Regions from separate parts of the Weizmannia sp. FSL W8-1119 genome, predicted to be linked through region 1. Evidence: riboswitches for the same ligand, from Rfam matches in the RefSeq annotation. Region 1 holds a riboswitch; the other holds the start of a gene.

What was found. A riboswitch is a leader RNA that binds a small molecule or an ion and turns the genes downstream of it on or off. The one in region 1 is predicted to bind thiamine pyrophosphate.
Region 2: it holds a riboswitch for thiamine pyrophosphate, as region 1 does, so the genes downstream of both, NSQ19_RS02735 (MTH1187 family thiamine-binding protein) here and NSQ19_RS06840 (ABC transporter permease) in region 1, are expected to answer to the same signal.

The regions. Positions count from the first base shown of each region.
Region 1 covers NZ_JBBOZL010000001.1:1,419,270-1,428,636, reverse strand. The annotation lists partial or broken gene NSQ19_RS06855 (phosphosulfolactate synthase) at 1-14, shown strand, start outside; partial or broken gene NSQ19_RS06850 (VOC family protein) at 27-424, shown strand; gene NSQ19_RS06845 (ABC transporter substrate-binding protein) at 747-1,736, opposite strand; gene NSQ19_RS06840 (ABC transporter permease) at 1,748-2,512, opposite strand; TPP riboswitch at 2,759-2,870, opposite strand; partial or broken gene NSQ19_RS06835 (IS4 family transposase) at 3,230-4,588, opposite strand; rRNA gene rrf (5S ribosomal RNA) at 4,883-4,998, opposite strand; rRNA gene NSQ19_RS06825 (23S ribosomal RNA) at 5,371-8,302, opposite strand; rRNA gene NSQ19_RS06820 (16S ribosomal RNA) at 8,622-9,367, opposite strand, start outside.
Region 2 covers NZ_JBBOZL010000001.1:584,111-593,477, forward strand. The annotation lists gene NSQ19_RS02730 (amidase) at 1-1,396, shown strand, start outside; TPP riboswitch at 1,501-1,604, shown strand; gene NSQ19_RS02735 (MTH1187 family thiamine-binding protein) at 1,686-2,009, shown strand; gene NSQ19_RS02740 (ABC transporter permease) at 1,960-2,757, shown strand; gene NSQ19_RS02745 (ABC transporter substrate-binding protein) at 2,754-3,752, shown strand; gene NSQ19_RS02750 (ABC transporter ATP-binding protein) at 3,749-4,498, shown strand; gene thrB (homoserine kinase) at 4,528-5,448, opposite strand; gene thrC (threonine synthase) at 5,445-6,509, opposite strand; gene NSQ19_RS02765 (homoserine dehydrogenase) at 6,514-7,809, opposite strand; gene NSQ19_RS02770 (arginase family protein) at 7,926-8,705, opposite strand; gene NSQ19_RS02775 (DUF4064 domain-containing protein) at 9,031-9,367, opposite strand, start outside.

The sequences.
Region 1 (9,367 bases):
ATACTTTTTTATTGGAGGAGATTCCCATGAGAGAAACGGATAAAATTTTTCATTTGGCGATCCCGTGCAAAGATCTTGATGAAACAGCCGATTTCTATCAGAAATTAGGCTGTAAGGTGGCGCGCCGGTATGATGACCGGGTCACTTTCAATTTTTTCGGGGACCAGCTTGTCTGCCATCTGAGCCCTGAAAAAATAGACCCCAACCCGAAAATGTATCCCCGCCATTTCGGCATTACTTTTTTGGATAAAGCAGCATTTGAGGAAACCCTCCAATCTGCAAAGAAAAACCGCTTGGCATTTTTCCAGGAGAAAATGGTCCGGTTTGGGGGCAGGCAAGAGGAACTTGGACATTTTTCCTCCAAGATCCCTCCAACAACTTGCTCGAATTTAAATATTACCACGATGAAAGCATGGTGTATTAACCAGTCCCATTCATTGCTCAAAGCATGCGATGCGGCTTTTTCCGGAAAGAGCCGCATCGCATGCTTTGCCATTTGGGCCAGGCGATAAGCGTTTTTTCCTGGCCCGAGACGTTTGATCGTTATGTTCAGCAGGATGGCAAAGCCCCGGAGGCCCTTTTTAGGCTTAACATGCAAACCGCAGGCATACAGCTGCGGTTTTTTTGCGGCTTCCCGCAGGAACATGCAGCGCTTGAAGCGAATAACATACTCTGCATGTTCCGCCACCCGGTTTTGTGATCCCATGCTGGCGGAAGCCAAAGCGATTTGGCTTCCAGAATGCTCCTTATTTATTTTCTAAATGGACAAAAGCTTTTGCGGCATTGACATGTGTTTTTGTGATCTTTGTCTGGTACAGCCAATCCGAAACGTCTTGCCATTTTTTCAGGCCCTGATCGGCAATCGTTTTATTTTTTTCGCTCATCAGCGGCAGCAAAATGTGCAGGCTCTTCGTTTCCACATTTTTATCCAGCGGTGAAGAGGCATCTTCATGTTTTAACAAAATGGCAAGCGCCTTTTCCGGATGTTTTTTGACATATTGCTGGCCTTTTTCGGCGGCAGCAAGAAATTTTTTAAAAATGTCTGGCTGCTGTTTCAGCTTATTTTCGTTTGCGATGAAAACGAGTTCGGCATAATCCGGAACACCGTATTTTGCCGGATTGAATGCTCTAACGGGTACGCCTTCCTTTTCCAGCAGCAACTGTTCATGATTAACAAAACCGCCGACGATCGCATCAGTTTTACGGGCTGTCAGAGCAGGGATTAAATCATAGCCAACATCCACTGTTTTCACCTTGTCCGGATCGCCCCCGTCTGCTTTGACCATTGTCCGAACGACTGCTTCTTCCAGCGGAATGGAAGAATAGCCGACCGTTTTGCCCGCCAGGTCTTTCGGTGAGCGGATACCACTTGAAGCTGGCACCATCACACGGTTCAGCGTATGGCGGACGACGGTGCCAAAAGATTGGACCGGAATATTCTCATCGCGCGCGATTAACACTTGGGGTTGATAACTTAATGCAATATCAATTCGATTCGCAGCCGCAAGTTTTAACGGGTCATTTGTGTCAGAAGGCATTTTGATGCTGACATCAAGGCCCTGCGCTTTAAAATAGCCTTTTTCCTTGGCTACATAAAGAAAAGAATGAACCGCATTTGGATACCAATCCAGCATGATCGTTACTTTTTGCGCATGTTTCGTTGCTTGCTGCGAATGATTGCTGCAGGCACCTAGCATACACGCCAGTACAGCGACCATTACCCATCGTTTCTTCATTGAACATCCCCCTAAATTTTTGTTCTGTTTTTCAATAAGCTTTTTTCCATCCCATAAATAAGCAAAAATAATCCCATGCCGAGTGCAGCCAAAAGAAAAACGGCCGAAAAAACAGCGCCCGACTGCAAATACCCAGACATTCGCTTGCTAAAAAAGCCAAGCCCCGCAGTTGCGCCAAGCCACTCCCCGATCGCTGCCCCGCTGACACAATATACAACCGATAATTTCAAGCCGGATAAAAATTGGGGAAGGGCCATCGGGACAGAAAGTTTTCGGAAAATATCCCAACGGCTGGCGCCCATTGTCCGAAACAAATTCAGATAGGCGGGATCGACGGTTTTTAATCCGTCAAAAGTGCTGATTACAATCGGAAAGATAGCCGTTAACACAATAATCGCTACCTTGCTCCAAACTGAATAGCCGAACCACATCATAAAAACAGGTGATACGGCGACAAGCGGGATCGTTTGCGAAATAACAAGAAACGGATAAAAGATTTTTTCAGCCGTTTTGGAGACATACATGATGACACCGATCATCACTCCACCCGCAACAGATAAAAGAAAACCGATGCCGACTTCCTCCACTGTCGCAGGCAAATGCACATTTATTAGTTGCCTGTGATTTTCTATGAAAGATGCATAGATTTGGGTAGGGGACGGCAAAATGAAAGACGGGATCACCCCTTTCTGTATGACCCACTGCCAGCCGGCTATCAAGACCAGCATCGTAACGCAAAAAAGTCCGTAATCCCCCAGCCATTTTCGCCACTTCATTTAGGAAACCTCCTTTCATCCGAACTTCCAATATGTACAAGCTGCAAACCGTTCCAAAGCCCGTTCAACCATTTGAATTTTTTCCTGCTATAGCAATCTTCCACCTACTTTTTGTTTTTATTTCTTCCTGCCCGTCGTCATTGACGAGGTTTTTCCGGTTACCGCCCTAAAAGCAGCTATTTTCCCTCCCTTCCAACAGAAAAAAGCCAGGCCTGTAAAAGACCTGACTTTAATAAGCAAGAAAATTTCCCAAAATCCCTACTTTCCTACGCCGGCATGATCCGGATCAGGTCCAAAGGGTTGAAAAACCAAATGTTTTTCTCTCAGCCCGCCAATCCGGGCACCCCTAGTAGTCTGAAATATTCACTTTCTTCCATTATAGGCTTTCTATTTGCCTGTGTAAAGTGGTGCAGGCTTTTTTTAATTCAATTTTCTTTCTTCCCTTTCTGCCCTCCTGCTGTTTGGAATAAAGGAGCCAACATTACAGGCCCCGGTAAAAAGAGATCCTGAACATCGGGAAAAGTTCGCGCTAACTGAAGGATTCCGCTTTCTCTCCGGCTTTCCCGTTTTAAAAATGGGCCTGATCGTTTTTTGTACCATGATACTGGCCTTGCAAATTTCCGATTCCCAGGCCATGATATTAATAACTAAAACTTGAAAGTACGAAAATCGTGCAAACTCCTTGTCGCCACTGCGGTTATCCCGTCTAATTTAGAGCTAAGCTGCTTTAATTAGGTGTTTTTGATAGCTGACAGATAACTTTTTTTAAATTGCTCAAAGTAGTATTTAGTACTTCTTCACAAAGGATATACTCATCCTTAAAAGCTTCTTTAAATAAATCAATCAATTGTTGAATCGCTTCTGCGAAGGTGATGTCAGTAAGTTCATCAACCATGAGATAAAACAACTCACCCAGGGTCCGATCATCTACCTGTTCACGGTGTTGGACTGCAAGGATTGAGTAACCAATTGCGACAAGAGCGGTATGTGCAAAGATACCGTCATAAGACAATCCTTGATATTTTGCCAGGCGGAGGTACTATTTACACATCTTGAAGTATACTTCAATCGACCAGCGCTTTCCGTAAAGCTGAATAACTTCATCTTCAGAGAGCCGGGTGTCCGTTGTCGCCAAGACAAGGTAATCATTTCGTTTATTGCGGTTGCGGATATAAACGAGTTTGACTGGCACCGACGTTTCCCCGTCAACTGCTTCAACAAGAACGGATAACAGATAGCGTGAACGTCCGCGACGTTTCTTCTGGGTGTTAAAGATCGTTTTCACATCCATCAGTCCACCGTTGAACTGGTAATAAACTTTCTTAGAACGTTTCACCATGGCTACTCCATGAAGTCCCATTTCACGCAACTGATGAAACATCTTAGGGCTAGAAAACCAGGAATCAAACAAGACGTAGGAAGCATTCACTCCTTGAGACAAGGCTGATGATAACAATTCCAACACTACATTGGTTGCTTTGCGCTGTGCCTGAATCTTACGCTTTCCTGAAAATGTACGGCCGTCAATGGATTTTGGGCTGCACACTTGATTCTTGCCAGAAAGCAAGGAAAAGTTAACAGGAAGGAATGTATTGCCGTCACTCCAACCGAGTTGAAGAAACCGAAAGCCACGGGTATGTTTGTGTTTCGCATGGTCAAACTGAAACGCCGCAAGTTCAACATACTTTGCGCTGGCTCGCTCATACATGGAATCATCCACAATGAATACATTCCGGCGTGTTGGTTCGGTCAAGGGTTCGATGAACACAATGATACGGCGGCAGAGCAAAACCAAGAACTTTTGCCAATTGATTTTGCCGTTATTCAGCAGATTACGGAAGGTCTTATCTGAGAATCCGAGCTGATCTTGATGCTTCAAATAATCACGGTATGCAGATCTGTTTGAGAAAAGTGTACTGATCAAATAACAGAACAGCGTTCGAAATGGAACACCTTTTGTCTTTACAGCGTTTGAAACCTTCGCAATTTGAGATAAGCGAAAACGCAAAAAAAAAATGCTTCGATTGAAGATAAAACTTCAAGAGACTGATGGTCGTTTTGTGTTATAATTTTCATAACATGAACACTCCTCGATTAATTGTTAGTTAGCACTTCAATTATACCGAGTTTCCAGTGTTCATGCTTTTATTTTTGCTCTAAACCCTTGTAAGACAAGTAATGAGAATGAATTTTAGTGTTTCAAGTTTTAGACGATAATCTATAAAGCCCAAACCTGTTTCTAATTAAAGCGGGTTTGGGAAACTTGATTACTATTTTTTGTAAAGTTCCCCTACCGCACACTTCATTTTTGTTTAACAAGACGATGAATCATAATAAAAAGCCGCAGATTATAATCTGCGGCTTACTTTGGCCCGGCAACGTCCTACTCTCGCAGGGGGAAACCCCCAACTACCATCGGCGCTGGAAAGCTTAACTTCCGAGTTCGGGATGTATTCGGGTGTGGCCTTTCCGCCATCATCACCGGACCTGTATAATTTTGGGATGTGTTCCCTGAAAACCGGATGGGAGAAAAAACTGTAAACGGAGAATAGCTTTGGTTTCTAACTTTGAAAATTGTCTAGCTCCAGCGCCTATCGGCTAGCGTATTTCTGCGCTTTCTCCCTACGATAAGCGGGCATCGACTCGCCTTTAGGGGCTCGCCGTGTTTCCTTTATCTCAGTCGAAAGCTCCGAAATCCGTACGCCGATGACCAAGGCGCTTCCGCTTTTCTATTGTCCAGCTCCGGTGCCTAGCCCCTCGAGGTCGAATAACCTGCCCGTCACGGAGCCAAAAGACGGCTCCATGCCGGTCAGAACATTCGCTTGTCGGGGCTAAACAAGGCACCTTCGCTTTTCTATTTGGTTAAGTCCTCGATCGATTAGTATCCGTCAGCTGCACGCGTCACCGCGCTTCCACCCCGGACCTATCAACCTGATCATCTTTCAGGGATCTTACCAGTTAAACTGTGGGAAATCTCATCTTGAGGGGGGCTTCATGCTTAGATGCTTTCAGCACTTATCCCTTCCGCACATAGCTACCCAGCGATGCCTTTGGCAAGACAACTGGTACACCAGCGGTGCGTCCATCCCGGTCCTCTCGTACTAAGGACAGCTCCTCTCAAATTTCCTGCGCCCGCGACGGATAGGGACCGAACTGTCTCACGACGTTCTGAACCCAGCTCGCGTACCGCTTTAATGGGCGAACAGCCCAACCCTTGGGACCGACTACAGCCCCAGGATGCGATGAGCCGACATCGAGGTGCCAAACCTCCCCGTCGATGTGGACTCTTGGGGGAGATCAGCCTGTTATCCCCAGGGTAGCTTTTATCCGTTGAGCGATGGCCCTTCCATGCGGAACCACCGGATCACTAAGCCCGACTTTCGTCCCTGCCCGACTTGTAAGTCTCGCAGTCAAGCTCCCTTATGCCTTTACACTCTGCGAATGATTTCCAACCATTCTGAGGGAACCTTTGGGCGCCTCCGTTACCTTTTAGGAGGCGACCGCCCCAGTCAAACTGCCTGCCTGACACTGTCTCCCACCCCGGTAAGGGGTGCGGGTTAGAATTTCAATACAGCCAGGGTAGTATCCCACCGATGCCTCCGCCGAAGCTGGCGCTCCGGTTTCCAAGGCTCCTACCTATCCTGTACAAGCTGTACCAAAATTCAATATCAGGCTGCAGTAAAGCTCCATGGGGTCTTTCCGTCCTGTCGCGGGTAACCTGCATCTTCACAGGTACTATAATTTCACCGAGTCTCTCGTTGAGACAGTGCCCAGATCGTTACACCTTTCGTGCGGGTCAGAACTTACCTGACAAGGAATTTCGCTACCTTAGGACCGTTATAGTTACGGCCGCCGTTTACTGGGGCTTCAGTTCAGAGCTTCGCCTTGCGGCTAACCCCTCTCCTTAACCTTCCAGCACCGGGCAGGTGTCAGCCCCTATACTTCGCCTTGCGGCTTCGCAGAGACCTGTGTTTTTGCTAAACAGTCGCCTGGGCCTATTCACTGCGGCTTCCCGGGGCATACACCCCAAAAAGCACCCCTTCTCCCGAAGTTACGGGGTCATTTTGCCGAGTTCCTTAACGAGAGTTCTCTCGCTCACCTTAGGATTCTCTCCTCGCCTACCTGTGTCGGTTTGCGGTACGGGCGCCTTTCACCTCACTAGAGGCTTTTCTTGGCAGTGTGGAATCAGGAACTTCGGTACTTTAATTTCCCTCGCCATCACAGCTCCGCCTTGGCGCGAAGGATTTGCCTCCGCACCGGCCTAACTGCTTGGACGCGATCAACCAGTGTCGCGCTTGCCCTATCCTCCTGCGTCCCCCCATCGTTCAAACGGTGAAGAGGCGGTACAGGAATATCAACCTGTTGTCCATCGCCTACGCCTTTCGGCCTCGGCTTAGGCCCCGACTAACCCTGAGCGGACGAGCCTTCCTCAGGAAACCTTAGGCATTCGGTGGAAGGGATTCTCACCCTTCTTTCGCTACTCATACCGGCATTCTCACTTCTAAGCGCTCCACCGGTCCTTCCGGTCCGGCTTCAACGCCCTTAGAACGCTCTCCTACCACGGACACCAAACGGTGTCCATCCGCAGCTTCGGTGATACGTTTAGCCCCGGTACATTTTCGGCGCAGCGTCACTCGACCAGTGAGCTATTACGCACTCTTTGAATGATGGCTGCTTCTAAGCCAACATCCTGGTTGTCTAAGCAACGCCACATCCTTTTCCACTTAACGTATACTTTGGGACCTTAGCTGGCGGTCTGGGCTGTTTCCCTTTCGACCATGGATCTTATCACTCACAGTCTGACTCCCAAGCATAAGTTTTTGGCATTCGGAGTTTGTCTGAATTCGGTAACCCGATGAGGGCCCCTCGTCCAAACAGTGCTCTACCTCCAAAACTCTCCGCTTGAGGCTAGCCCTAAAGCTATTTCGGAGAGAACCAGCTATCTCCAAGTTCGATTGGAATTTCTCCGCTACCCACACCTCATCCCCGCACTTTTCAACGTGCGTGGGTTCGGGCCTCCAGCAAGTGTTACCTTGCCTTCACCCTGGACATGGGTAGATCACCTGGTTTCGGGTCTGCGGCCTCATACTCTTTCGCCCTGTTCAGACTCGCTTTCGCTGCGGCTCCGCTTCTTCAGCTTAACCTTGCATGAGACCGTAACTCGCCGGTTCATTCTACAAAAGGCACGCCATCACCCGTTAACGGGCTCTGACTACTTGTAGGCACACGGTTTCAGGATCTCTTTCACTCCCCTCCCGGGGTGCTTTTCACCTTTCCCTCACGGTACTGGTTCACTATCGGTCACTAGGGAGTATTTAGCCTTGGGAGATGGTCCTCCCGGATTCCGGCGGGATTCCTCGTGTCCCGCCGTACTCAGGATCCACTCGGGAGAGAACGAAGTTTCAGTTACAGGGCTTTTACCTTCTCCGGCAGGCCTTTCCAGGCCGCTTCACTTACCCCGTTCTTTTGTAACTCCCATATGAGTGTCCTACAACCCCGGAAGGCAAGCCTTCCGGTTTGGGCTGTTTCCTGTTCGCTCGCCGCTACTTGGGAAATCGCAATTGCTTTCTCTTCCTCCGGGTACTGAGATGTTTCAGTTCCCCGGGTGTGCCCTTCCTGCCCTATGGATTCAGGCAGGAATCCTGTCCGATTAAAGACAGGGGGTTTCCCCATTCGGAAATCTCCGGATCAAAGCTTACGTACAGCTCCCCGGAGCATATCGGTGTTTGTACCGTCCTTCATCGGCTCCTAGTGCCAAGGCATCCGCCGTGCGCCCTTTCTAACTTAACCATAAAAGGTTTAAATCCAAAAATAAGCGATTCTCGGTTTACTTGGTTTATTTCTCCTATCCGGTTTTCAAAGAACACATACTGAAGGATTGGACCTTCAAAACTGAACAAAACGGAAACGCCAAACTTAATTTCGGAAAACCGAAGGTTTTCCTTTTATGTCTAGCTCCGGGCGCTATCGGCTAGCGTATTTCTACGTCTTCTCCCTACGATAAGCGGGCATCGATTCGCCTTTAAGGCTCATCGTGTTTCCTTTATCTCAGTCGAAGACTTCGAAATCCGTACGCCGATGAACGAGCGCCCTACGCTTTTCCCCTTAGAAAGGAGGTGATCCAGCCGCACCTTCCGATACGGCTACCTTGTTACGACTTCACCCCAATCATCTGTCCCACCTTCGGCGGCTGGCTCCGTAAAGGTTACCTCACCGACTTCGGGTGTTACAAACTCTCGTGGTGTGACGGGCGGTGTGTACAAGGCCCGGGAACGTATTCACCGCGGCATGCTGATCCGCGATTACTAGCGATTCCGGCTTCATGCAGGCGGGTTGCAGCCTGCAATCCGAACTGGGAATGGTTTTCTGGGATTGGCTTAACCTCGCGGTCTCGCAGCCCTTTGTACCATCCATTGTAGCACGTGTGTAGCCCAGGTCATAAGGGGCATGATGATTTGACGTCATCCCCACCTTCCTCCGGTTTGTCACCGGCAGTCACCTTAGAGTGCCCAACTCAATGCTGGCAACTAAGGTCAAGGGTTGCGCTCGTTGCGGGACTTAACCCAACATCTCACGACACGAGCTGACGACAACCATGCACCACCTGTCACTCTGTCCCCCGAAGGGGAAGGCCCTGTCTCCAGGGAGGTCAGAGGATGTCAAGACCTGGTAAGGTTCTTCGCGTTGCTTCGAATTAAACCACATGCTCCACCGCTTGTGCGGGCCCCCGTCAATTCCTTTGAGTTTCAGCCTTGCGGCCGTACTCCCCAGGCGGAGTGCTTAATGCGTTAGCTGCAGCACTAAAGGGCGGAAACCCTCTAACACTTAGCACTCATCGTTTACGGCGTGGACTAC
Region 2 (9,367 bases), 840 kb from region 1:
GGCAATGGCCCGGATTGAAAAAACAAACAGGCGTTTAAATGCCGTCATCCGGACACGGTTTGAGAAAGCAAAGAAGGAAGCGGCCGCGCTCCGTACAGATGAGCAGCCATTTGCCGGCGTGCCGGTTTTGCTCAAAGACATTTCCCAGGCGGTAAAGGGCGAGCTGCTCACATCCGGATCAAAACTGCTGCAGCAAAACCGTGCCAGAGAAGATGCTTTTTTTACGGCAAAATTGAAGGAAGCGGGGTTTATCATTCTCGGACATACAAACGTACCGGAATTTGGATTAAAAAATATTACGGAACCTGAACTTTACGGTCCGGCGCGCAATCCGTGGAATCCCCATTTTTCACCCGGCGGATCAAGCGGCGGTTCCGCGGCTGCGGTGGCTTCCGGGATGGTACCGGTTGCCGGTGCAAGCGACGGCGGCGGATCGATCCGCATTCCTGCTTCTTTTACAAGTTTAATAGGATTAAAGCCGACAAGGGGAAGGACACCAGTCGGGCCGGGACGTGGACGGCAATGGCAAGGGGCGGCCATTGACTTCGTGCTGGCAAAAACAATCAGAGACAGCGCAGCGCTCCTCGATGTGCTGCAAACTGTGGAACCCGCCGCTGCTTTTCAAACGCCGCTTTTTCCGGGATATGTACAGGAACTAAAACAGAGCGGAACGAAAAAATACCGGATCGCATTTTCGGTTGAATCGCCGGTCGGGACGCCTGTCAGCCGCGACGCAAAACAGGCTGTCTATAAAACGGCAAAATGGCTGGAGCAGGAGGGCCATCTTGTGGAAGAAGCCGAAAACGGCGTTGACGGCAGACGGCTGATGGAAAACTATTATTTAATGAACTGCGGGGAAATGGCGGCGGAACTTTCGGATTTGGAAAGCGCACTTGGACGCCCGCTTACGGAAAAAGATATGGAGCCGGTTTCGTGGGTCTTGTATGCTGCCGGGAAAAATGTCACGGCGGCAGAATACGCAAAGAGCCTTGCGGAGTGGGATAAGGCCGCAGCACAAATGGCGGGATTCCACGAAACGTATGATCTGTATCTTACGCCTTCAACTGCTTTTACTGCGCCGAAAATCGGGGAGCTTACCCAGACCGGGAAAGAGCGGGATCGATTGTTTGGCGTCACCGGGCTCCCGAAAGAAAAGCAGCAGGCGCTTGTCTATGAAATGTTTGAGCCGAGCTTAACGTTTTCCCCATTTACGCAGCTCGCCAATTTAACCGGGCAGCCGGCGATCAGCCTGCCGGTCCATATAACGGCGGCCGGGCTTCCTTTCGGGATACAGCTGGTGGCGCCGAAAGGAAATGAACATTGGCTGCTGGATGTCGCATATGCGCTTGAACAGTCGGAACTTTGGGTTGGCATGCAGGGGAATCCCTGCCTTTAAAGCATAAATGAGGGGCGTTGTGCAGGCCCGGACGTTCTAAGGAATTGAAGAATTGAAAAATGTTTGCCAAAAAGGATGATTTTCATGTTACAATAAAATGACAAGAAAAAAAGCAGGGGAGCCGGTTTTGGCTGAGAGGATGCCGTTTTGCATCGACCCTTCACCTGATCTGGATAATGCCAGCGTAGGGAGTCTCATATTGAAGCATGTTTCGGCATGTTTTGGATGGACAGGCTTTCTTGCGCATGCAATGAAAGCTTTTTTATTTGAAAAAAAGGAGGAAAATTTGATGGAAAAATCGAATCAAGTAACGGTTTCTTTTTCAGTTGTCCCGCATATTAAAAGTGATGACTTATACGGTGTCGTCGACCGCGCGATCGAAGTTGTTCAAAACGCCGGCGTACGTTATGAAGTTGGGGCAATGGAAACGACGATGGAAGGCGATCTTGACGAACTGCTTGGGATCATCAAAAAAGCGCAGGATGCTTGCGTCCAAGCCGGTGCGATTGATGTCATCACATCGATCAAAATCCATTACCGGCCAAGCACCGGGGTGACAATGGATGAAAAAATTGCAAAATATCGCGAACAAGCGCCGCAGCCTGTTCGTTAACACGGCGCTCACGGCTGCCTGGCTCATTTTTTTGCTCTTCGTCTGGCAAGGGGTAACGGCCGGCTTTCATATCAGTGAATGGATGCTGCCAAAACCGACGGAAGTATGGCAGGAATTGAAAAATCTGCAATGGATGGTTTGGCCCAATATTTGGCAAACTGCAAAAGAAGTATTGATCGGGCTTGCCTTTTCCATTATGATTGGCGCAGCGATTGCCGTTTTTATGGATATGGTTCCCGTTTTCCGGATGCTGGTCCGGCCGCTACTGGTCGTTTCGCAAACAATTCCGATTGTGGCGATTGCGCCGCTTTTCATCGTCTGGTTCGGATTCGGGCTCCAGTCAAAAGTTATTGTGGTCATTTTAATCTGCTTTTTCCCGCTGGCATTGAGCATCCTGGAAGGGTTTCAAACGGTGGATGATGACTTGGTGAAACTGTTAAAGACCATGCATGCTTCAAAAGGGCAAATTTACATGAAAGTCAAATTTCCGGCTGTGCTCCCTTACTTTTTTTCAGGTTTAAAAATTGCCGTTACATATAGTGTGATGGGTGCCATTATCGGTGAGTGGCTCGGCGCAAGCGAAGGGCTCGGCGTCATGCTGACAAGGGCGACAAAATCTTTTATGACTGCCCGCTTGTTTGCCATCTCCGCTGTCATCATTGGGCTCACATTTCTTTTATACGGCGCTGTTGAATGTTTGCAAAGGCTATCCGCACCATGGGTATATCGAAAGGAAGATCATCAATGAAGAAAATTTTAATCATGTTGCAGGCGGCCATGTTGCTGCTTGCTGCCGGATGTGCCGGCAGCGGGCAGAAGGACAGCAGCAAAAAAGCGTTGCAAAAGGTGACGGTTGTGCTGGACTGGTTTCCGAACACCAATCATACCGGCCTGTATGTGGCTAAAACAAAACATTATTTTCAAAAGCAGGGCCTAGATGTGAAAATTATCCAGCCGGGAGACAATATCACGGCTGAACAGATGGTGGCCTCCGGGAAAGCGGATTTCGGGATCAGCTATCAGGAAAATGTCACCACGGCAAGGACGGAAGGAATCCCGATTGTATCCATTGCCGCGATCATCCAGCACAATACTTCCGGCTTTGCTTCTTTGAAAAAAGACAACATCACTTCTCCGAAAGATTTTGAAGGTAAACGCTACGGCGGCTGGGGTTCGCCGTCTGAAGAAGCTGTCATCAAAACGGTCATGGAAAAATACGGCGCCGACTACAGCAAAGTAAAAAATATCGTGCTCGGCCAGACGGATTTTTTCAAATCAATCGGACGTGAAGCGGATTTTGAATGGATTTATTACGGCTGGGACGGCATCCAGGCAGAGCGGAACGGGAAAAAACTGAATCTTATCATGGTCAAAGATCTCGACCCTGCGCTTGATTATTACAGCCCGGTCATCATTACAAGCGAAAAACTGGCCAAAGGGGATAAAACCCTTGTCAAATCTTTTATGAAGGCTGCGGCGCAAGGTTATACATTTGCGATCAAGCACCCGGAACAGGCTGCCGATATCCTGATTCAGGACGTGCCGGATACAAATAAAGGGCTTGTCCGCGCCAGCCAGAAGTGGCTGAGCACGAAGTACCAGGACGATGCCGCGGAATGGGGGGTACAGAAGGAAGAAGTGTGGCGCCGTTATATGGACTTCCTTTATGACCATAAAGTCATTAAGAAAAAAATTAACATCAAGGCTGCCTACACAAACGAATTTCTTCCAAACCGGCCATGACGTATTTGCAATTGGAAGACATTACGAAAACATTTGGAGGGAAAAAAGTGCTCGACGGCATTTCCGCAACGATCCAAAAAGGTGAGTTCTGCGCTTTTATCGGGCCGAGCGGGTGCGGAAAAAGCACGCTGTTAAATATCATTGCCGGGATTGAAAAGGCGGATGGCGGCAAAGTGATGCTTGGCGGCAAACCGGACGGGGTTCAGGATGCCGCCGGTTTCATGCCGCAGCAGGATTTGCTTCTGCCCTGGCGGACGGCACTGCAAAACATTGTCCTACCGCTTGAAATAAAAGGGGTGCGGAAACGGGAACGAATTTTGCGGGGGATGGAGGTACTCCGGCAGTTTGGCCTTGAAGATTACGCCGGCCACTATCCCGCCTCGCTCTCGGGCGGCATGCGGCAGCGGATCAGCTTTTTGCGCACGTATTTATGTGAAAAGCCGGTTATGCTGCTGGATGAACCGTTCGGAAAACTCGATGCTTTTACAAAAATGGATGTCCACCGCTGGCTGCTTGAATCATGGGAGAAAGGAAATCAGACGATTCTTATGGTTACCCATGATCTTGATGAAGCCGTGCTGCTATCGGACCGTGTTTTTGTCATGTCGCAGCAGCCGTCCGTCATCATCCACGAATTGAAGGTGCATTTGCCGCGCCCGCGGAAATGGGAGATGCTCTCTTCGGATGTGTTGAAAAAAGACAAAGATGAACTGTTAAGAGAGCTTGCCTCATTTTTGGGGAAATAAAAAAGGTTTGGAGAGGCTCCAAACCTTTTTTACAAGTTCAGCATATTGGATGCTGCATATTTTTCGACGGAAAGGCCGGTGCGGTCAACTTTGGCCGGTTCAACCAGCACATGCGGGAAATGGGCGCGGATCGTTTCTGCCATGGCCTCTGCCTCTTCGAACGGTACGAGCGAAATAACCGTCGGGCCGGCGCCGCTAATGACCGTCCCGTATGCGCCGAGTGATTTGGCCAGCCTGCGGATCTCCAAAAATTCGGGGATCAATTTTGTCCGGTATGGCTCGTGAAAACGGTCTTGTTCCATCATCTTTCCAGCCAGTTCGTACTGGCCACTTATGAGCGCCGCAATAAAAAGGTTGCTGGCCGCGCTCCCTTTTACCGCTTCTTTCCGCGCATAAAAATCAGGAAGCACTCTGCGCGCATCTTCCGTTTTCAGCTCATAATCGGGAATAAAAAGGAGCAAATCCGCCATGATGTCAAAAAACGGCATGACTTCAAACCGTCCGTCCCCGCGCTCGGCTGAAACAACGAGCCCGCCGAACAGGGATGCCGCGACATTATCCGGATGCCCCTCGATCCGCGAGGCAATGTCCAGCTTTTCCGCAAGCGAAAGCCCGAGATTTCCGGCAAAGTTGGCAAGTTCAATGCCGGCTACAACGGCTGAGGCGCTGCTGCCAAGCCCGCGGGCAAGCGGAATTTCACTGTCAACAATGACTTTGCACGGGGCCAGCCGGCTGCCATATAAATCCGCAACCTGCCGCGCAATTTTTAAGATAAAAGGGTCGCTGTCTTCCGGAAGCGGCGGCAAAAGGGGCGATACTTGTTCAAAAACCCATTCCTTGCTGCCGCACACTTCAAGCGTTAAGAAACGGTTGAGCGCCATGCCGACTGAATCAAATCCGGGCCCGAGATTTGCCGTGCTTGCGGGTACACGGATAACCAGCCTGTTCATACATGGATCACATTCGAAAGATAATCTGTCACGGCTTCTTCCGTTGCCGGCAGCACGGCAGGCCGGACTTCGACTTGGGACATGGCGGTTTGCGGGTCTTTAAGCCCGTTTCCGGTCAGGACAGCAACCACTTTGCTCCCTTTTTTGATCTGTCCCGTTTTGACCTGCTTGATGACACCGGCGATGGACGCACATGAACCCGGCTCGGCGAACGTCCCTTCATTGCGGGCGAGCAGCCGGAACGCATCAAGAATTTCTGGGTCTGACACCAAGTCGATCACGCCGCCTGATTCATCGCGGGCATTGACGGCCAGTTTCCAGCTTGCCGGGTTGCCGATCCGGATCGCGGTGGCGACCGTTTCAGGGTTTTCGATCACCCGGTCCCGGACGATGGCAGCCGCGCCTTCCGCTTCAAAGCCGTGCATTTCCGGCAGGCCGGTTTCAAATTTCTCATTGAACTCTTTGAATCCTTTCCAATACGCGCTGATGTTTCCGGCATTGCCGACCGGGATGGCAAGGACATCAGGTGCTGAACCCAGCTGCTCACAAATCTCGAAAGCTGCCGTTTTTTGGCCTTCCAGCCGGTAAGGGTTAACTGAGTTTACAAGTGTGACAGGCGAAGTTTTGCTTACTTTCCTGACGATTTTAAGCGCCTGGTCAAAATTGCCGTCAATTTCCACGATTTCAGCACCGTACATAACGGCCTGCGCCAGTTTGCCAAGCGCGATTTTTCCGCTCGGAATCACGATGATCGCCCGGATCCCGGCTTTTGCAGCATAGGCGGCCGCAGAAGCGGATGTGTTGCCGGTAGAGGCGCAGATAACGGACCTGCTGCCGCTTTCGATCGCTTTCGCAACCGCCATCACCATGCCGCGGTCTTTAAAAGAGCCGGTCGGGTTCAACCCTTCAAATTTTCCGTACAATTCCACGCCGAGTTTTTCCGATAAGCGGGCAAACGGGATAAGCGGCGTATTGCCTTCAAATAATGTCAGTTCTGGTGTTTTGTCTGTGACGGGTAAAAATGATTTGTACTGCTTGAGTAATCCTGGCCATTGATTCATGTCTTTACGCCTCTCCTTCAACACGGTAGTAGCTGTTCACTTCTTTGACAACAGGCATGTCATTTAACTGCTCGAGCGCCTTTTGGAAACGGTCGAGCGACACTTTGTGGGTGACAATGATGATTTCTGCAAGCTCATCGCGTTTATCAGGCGTCTGCAAAATCCGTTTAAAGCTGATGTTGAGCGCGCTGAAGGCGGCTGTAATTTTCGAAAATGCGCCGACCTGGTCTTTTAAATGCATACGGATATAAAATTGCCCGTAGCGCTGCTCAGACGGCATGAGTTTCCGTTCAAAGCGCGGGCCCCTGAGGTTCCGGCCGTTCACACCGAGCTGCATGTTTTTAATCGCGGCAATACAATCGCTCACGACCGCGGTCGCAGTCGGCATGCTTCCGGCGCCGGGCCCGTAAAACATCGCCTCGCCGATTGCTTCCCCGTTAATATAAACGGCATTGAATTCATTTTTCACGGAAGCAAGCGGGTGTTTTTGGGCGATAAACGTCGGCTGCACGCTCACTTCAATATGTTCATCCTGGCATTCCGCCATGCCGATCAGCTTCATCGTATACCCAAGCGTTTTCCCGTAATGCAAATCTGCAGATGAAAGATGGGTAATGCCTTCCACTTCCACATCTTCAAGTTTCACATTTGTATAGAATGCGAGCCGTGCCAAAATCGCCATTTTTCTTGCCGCATCCAGGCCTTCCACATCTGACGTCGGGTCGGCTTCGGCAAAACCAAGTTCCTGTGCCTCTTTCAGTGCCTCGTCATAAGAAACGCCTTCATCCATCATTTTGGTTAGAATAAAATTGGTTGTCCCGTTGACGATCCCCATCACTTTTTGGATCCGGTCGGAAACAAGGCCGTCCGTGAGCCCCCTGATAATCGGGATGCCGCCGCCGACGCTTGCCTCATACAGGAGGTCACACTGGTTTTTCCAGGCCAGTTCCTGAAGCTCCGGGCCGTAGAGGGCAATTAAATCTTTGTTCGCGGTTATGACATGTTTTTTATTTTCAATCGCCTTGACAATGTACCTCCGGGCTTCATCAATTCCGCCCATCACTTCGACGACGACATCAATTTCCGGGTCATTTAATATCTCATCGGGATTTGTAGTGACAGAGGCGGGATCAATGTCTACACCGCGGTCTTTTTCGATGTCGCGCACGAGAATGCGTTTCACCTTTACTTCACGCCCAAGCTGGTGGACGAGTTCCTCCTGATGCTGCCGGATCAGTCTGACAACGCCGCAGCCAACGGTTCCGAGTCCGAGCAGTCCGATTGAAACGTCCGATTTCATTTGATCACACCTCTTTATGTATTTTTACATAAAACAAATGTCTTTGTATAATAGACATTAAAGCATGAATACAGAGGAAGATCAAGTCTTTCTTTTTTTAAAAGTAAGAAAAAGAATCAGACGTATAGTGCTGGTTGCGGGTGCCGCTCCAGGCAAACTTCGAGAATTGCGGCATTCATGGCGTCGTTTTTTTGGACCATTTCAAACGCATGCGGGAGAAAGCATTCAGCCGGCGAGACTGCGGCCTCCCCGCATATATCGATGCCAAATACTTGTTTTTGATCGAGAATGGCCGAAATGCAGGACAGCAATTCCTGCCTGCCCATCGCCCCCTGATCCCAGTTTGTCTCGGCAAAAGCCGGGGAAAGGACGTCTTTGTCAATGCTGATATAGACGGTATCTGTTGGAATGGCGGATAAAATCCGTTGCCGGTTTTCAAGATTCCGGCTGTTAAAAGGAAAGATTTGGACGGTTTGCGGCGGGCGGCGATGTGTTATGAAAGAAGTCGGGCCGATGATGGCAACGCTTTTCAGCAGCGGGTTCATTTTTAAGGCGTAGGAAACCCATGACCCGCATGACAGCAGTGTTTGTTCAAAGCTGTCGTCCATGTCCGGATGGTTGTCGAACAGCACAAGGGTGAACGGTTCCGGCGCTTCTTTTAAAAGCAGGGAGGTTACATAATGGTAATTGCCGCTTCCAAGAAAGGTGATGCCTTTTTGCTTGCGGCGGCCCAGTGCCGTTTCAATTTGGAAAAGCGCCTCTTTTTCACAAAAAAGATTGGTATGGCGGATATGTTTCATATTGATTGTTTCATGGGGAAAAGACTGGACCCTTTTTTGTTCATCATACGTTTCGTCAAAAGCCAATATCGTGACACCTTTATGCAATAAACCCATCTCTTTCATCTCCTTTAAGAAATCACAGAACGGGTTGAACAAGGTTCCTTTGAATGGCGGAATATTGAAACGTTTATGATTTATTTTATCACACTTTTTTAAAGCGTGCACCGTTTCCGGCTCAACAGGAAGGGGCGGGAAAGATTACACACGTAAATTCTTGAAATGGCAACCGGCAAACGCCGCGCTCCCGCGTCCTTTTGGGGGGGATTTTCATCCGAATTTTTCATTGCGAGATTGCGGCATGAAAAGCGGAATCGCGCCGGCCGTATTATTTTTTCGCATCAAAATAAGCCTCCCTCATGCAGGAAGGCTTTATGCTCTATTAAACGATGACCGGCGGTTTGCGCACGAGGCTCATAATGCCTGCAATCAGGTAAAGCAGCGCCGGGAGCACCCCGAATCCGACGGTGAAAAAGAACACAAGCACTGCGCCGATAATAAGCAAAATGCCTGACAGCTTCGGACTTTTGTTATTCCTCAGTTGAACAGCGGCGAAAATGCCGACCGCCGTTCCGATGGCAAGCACCACAGCAATTCCCCAGCCGAGTGCCTGGATCGTATGAAGGGCTGTTTGAAAATCGGTTTCCGGGATGGAGGCATCCGTTTTCATCCGGGCTTCCATTTGGTTGATACCTTCGCTTTTCATGGCTACTGTACCG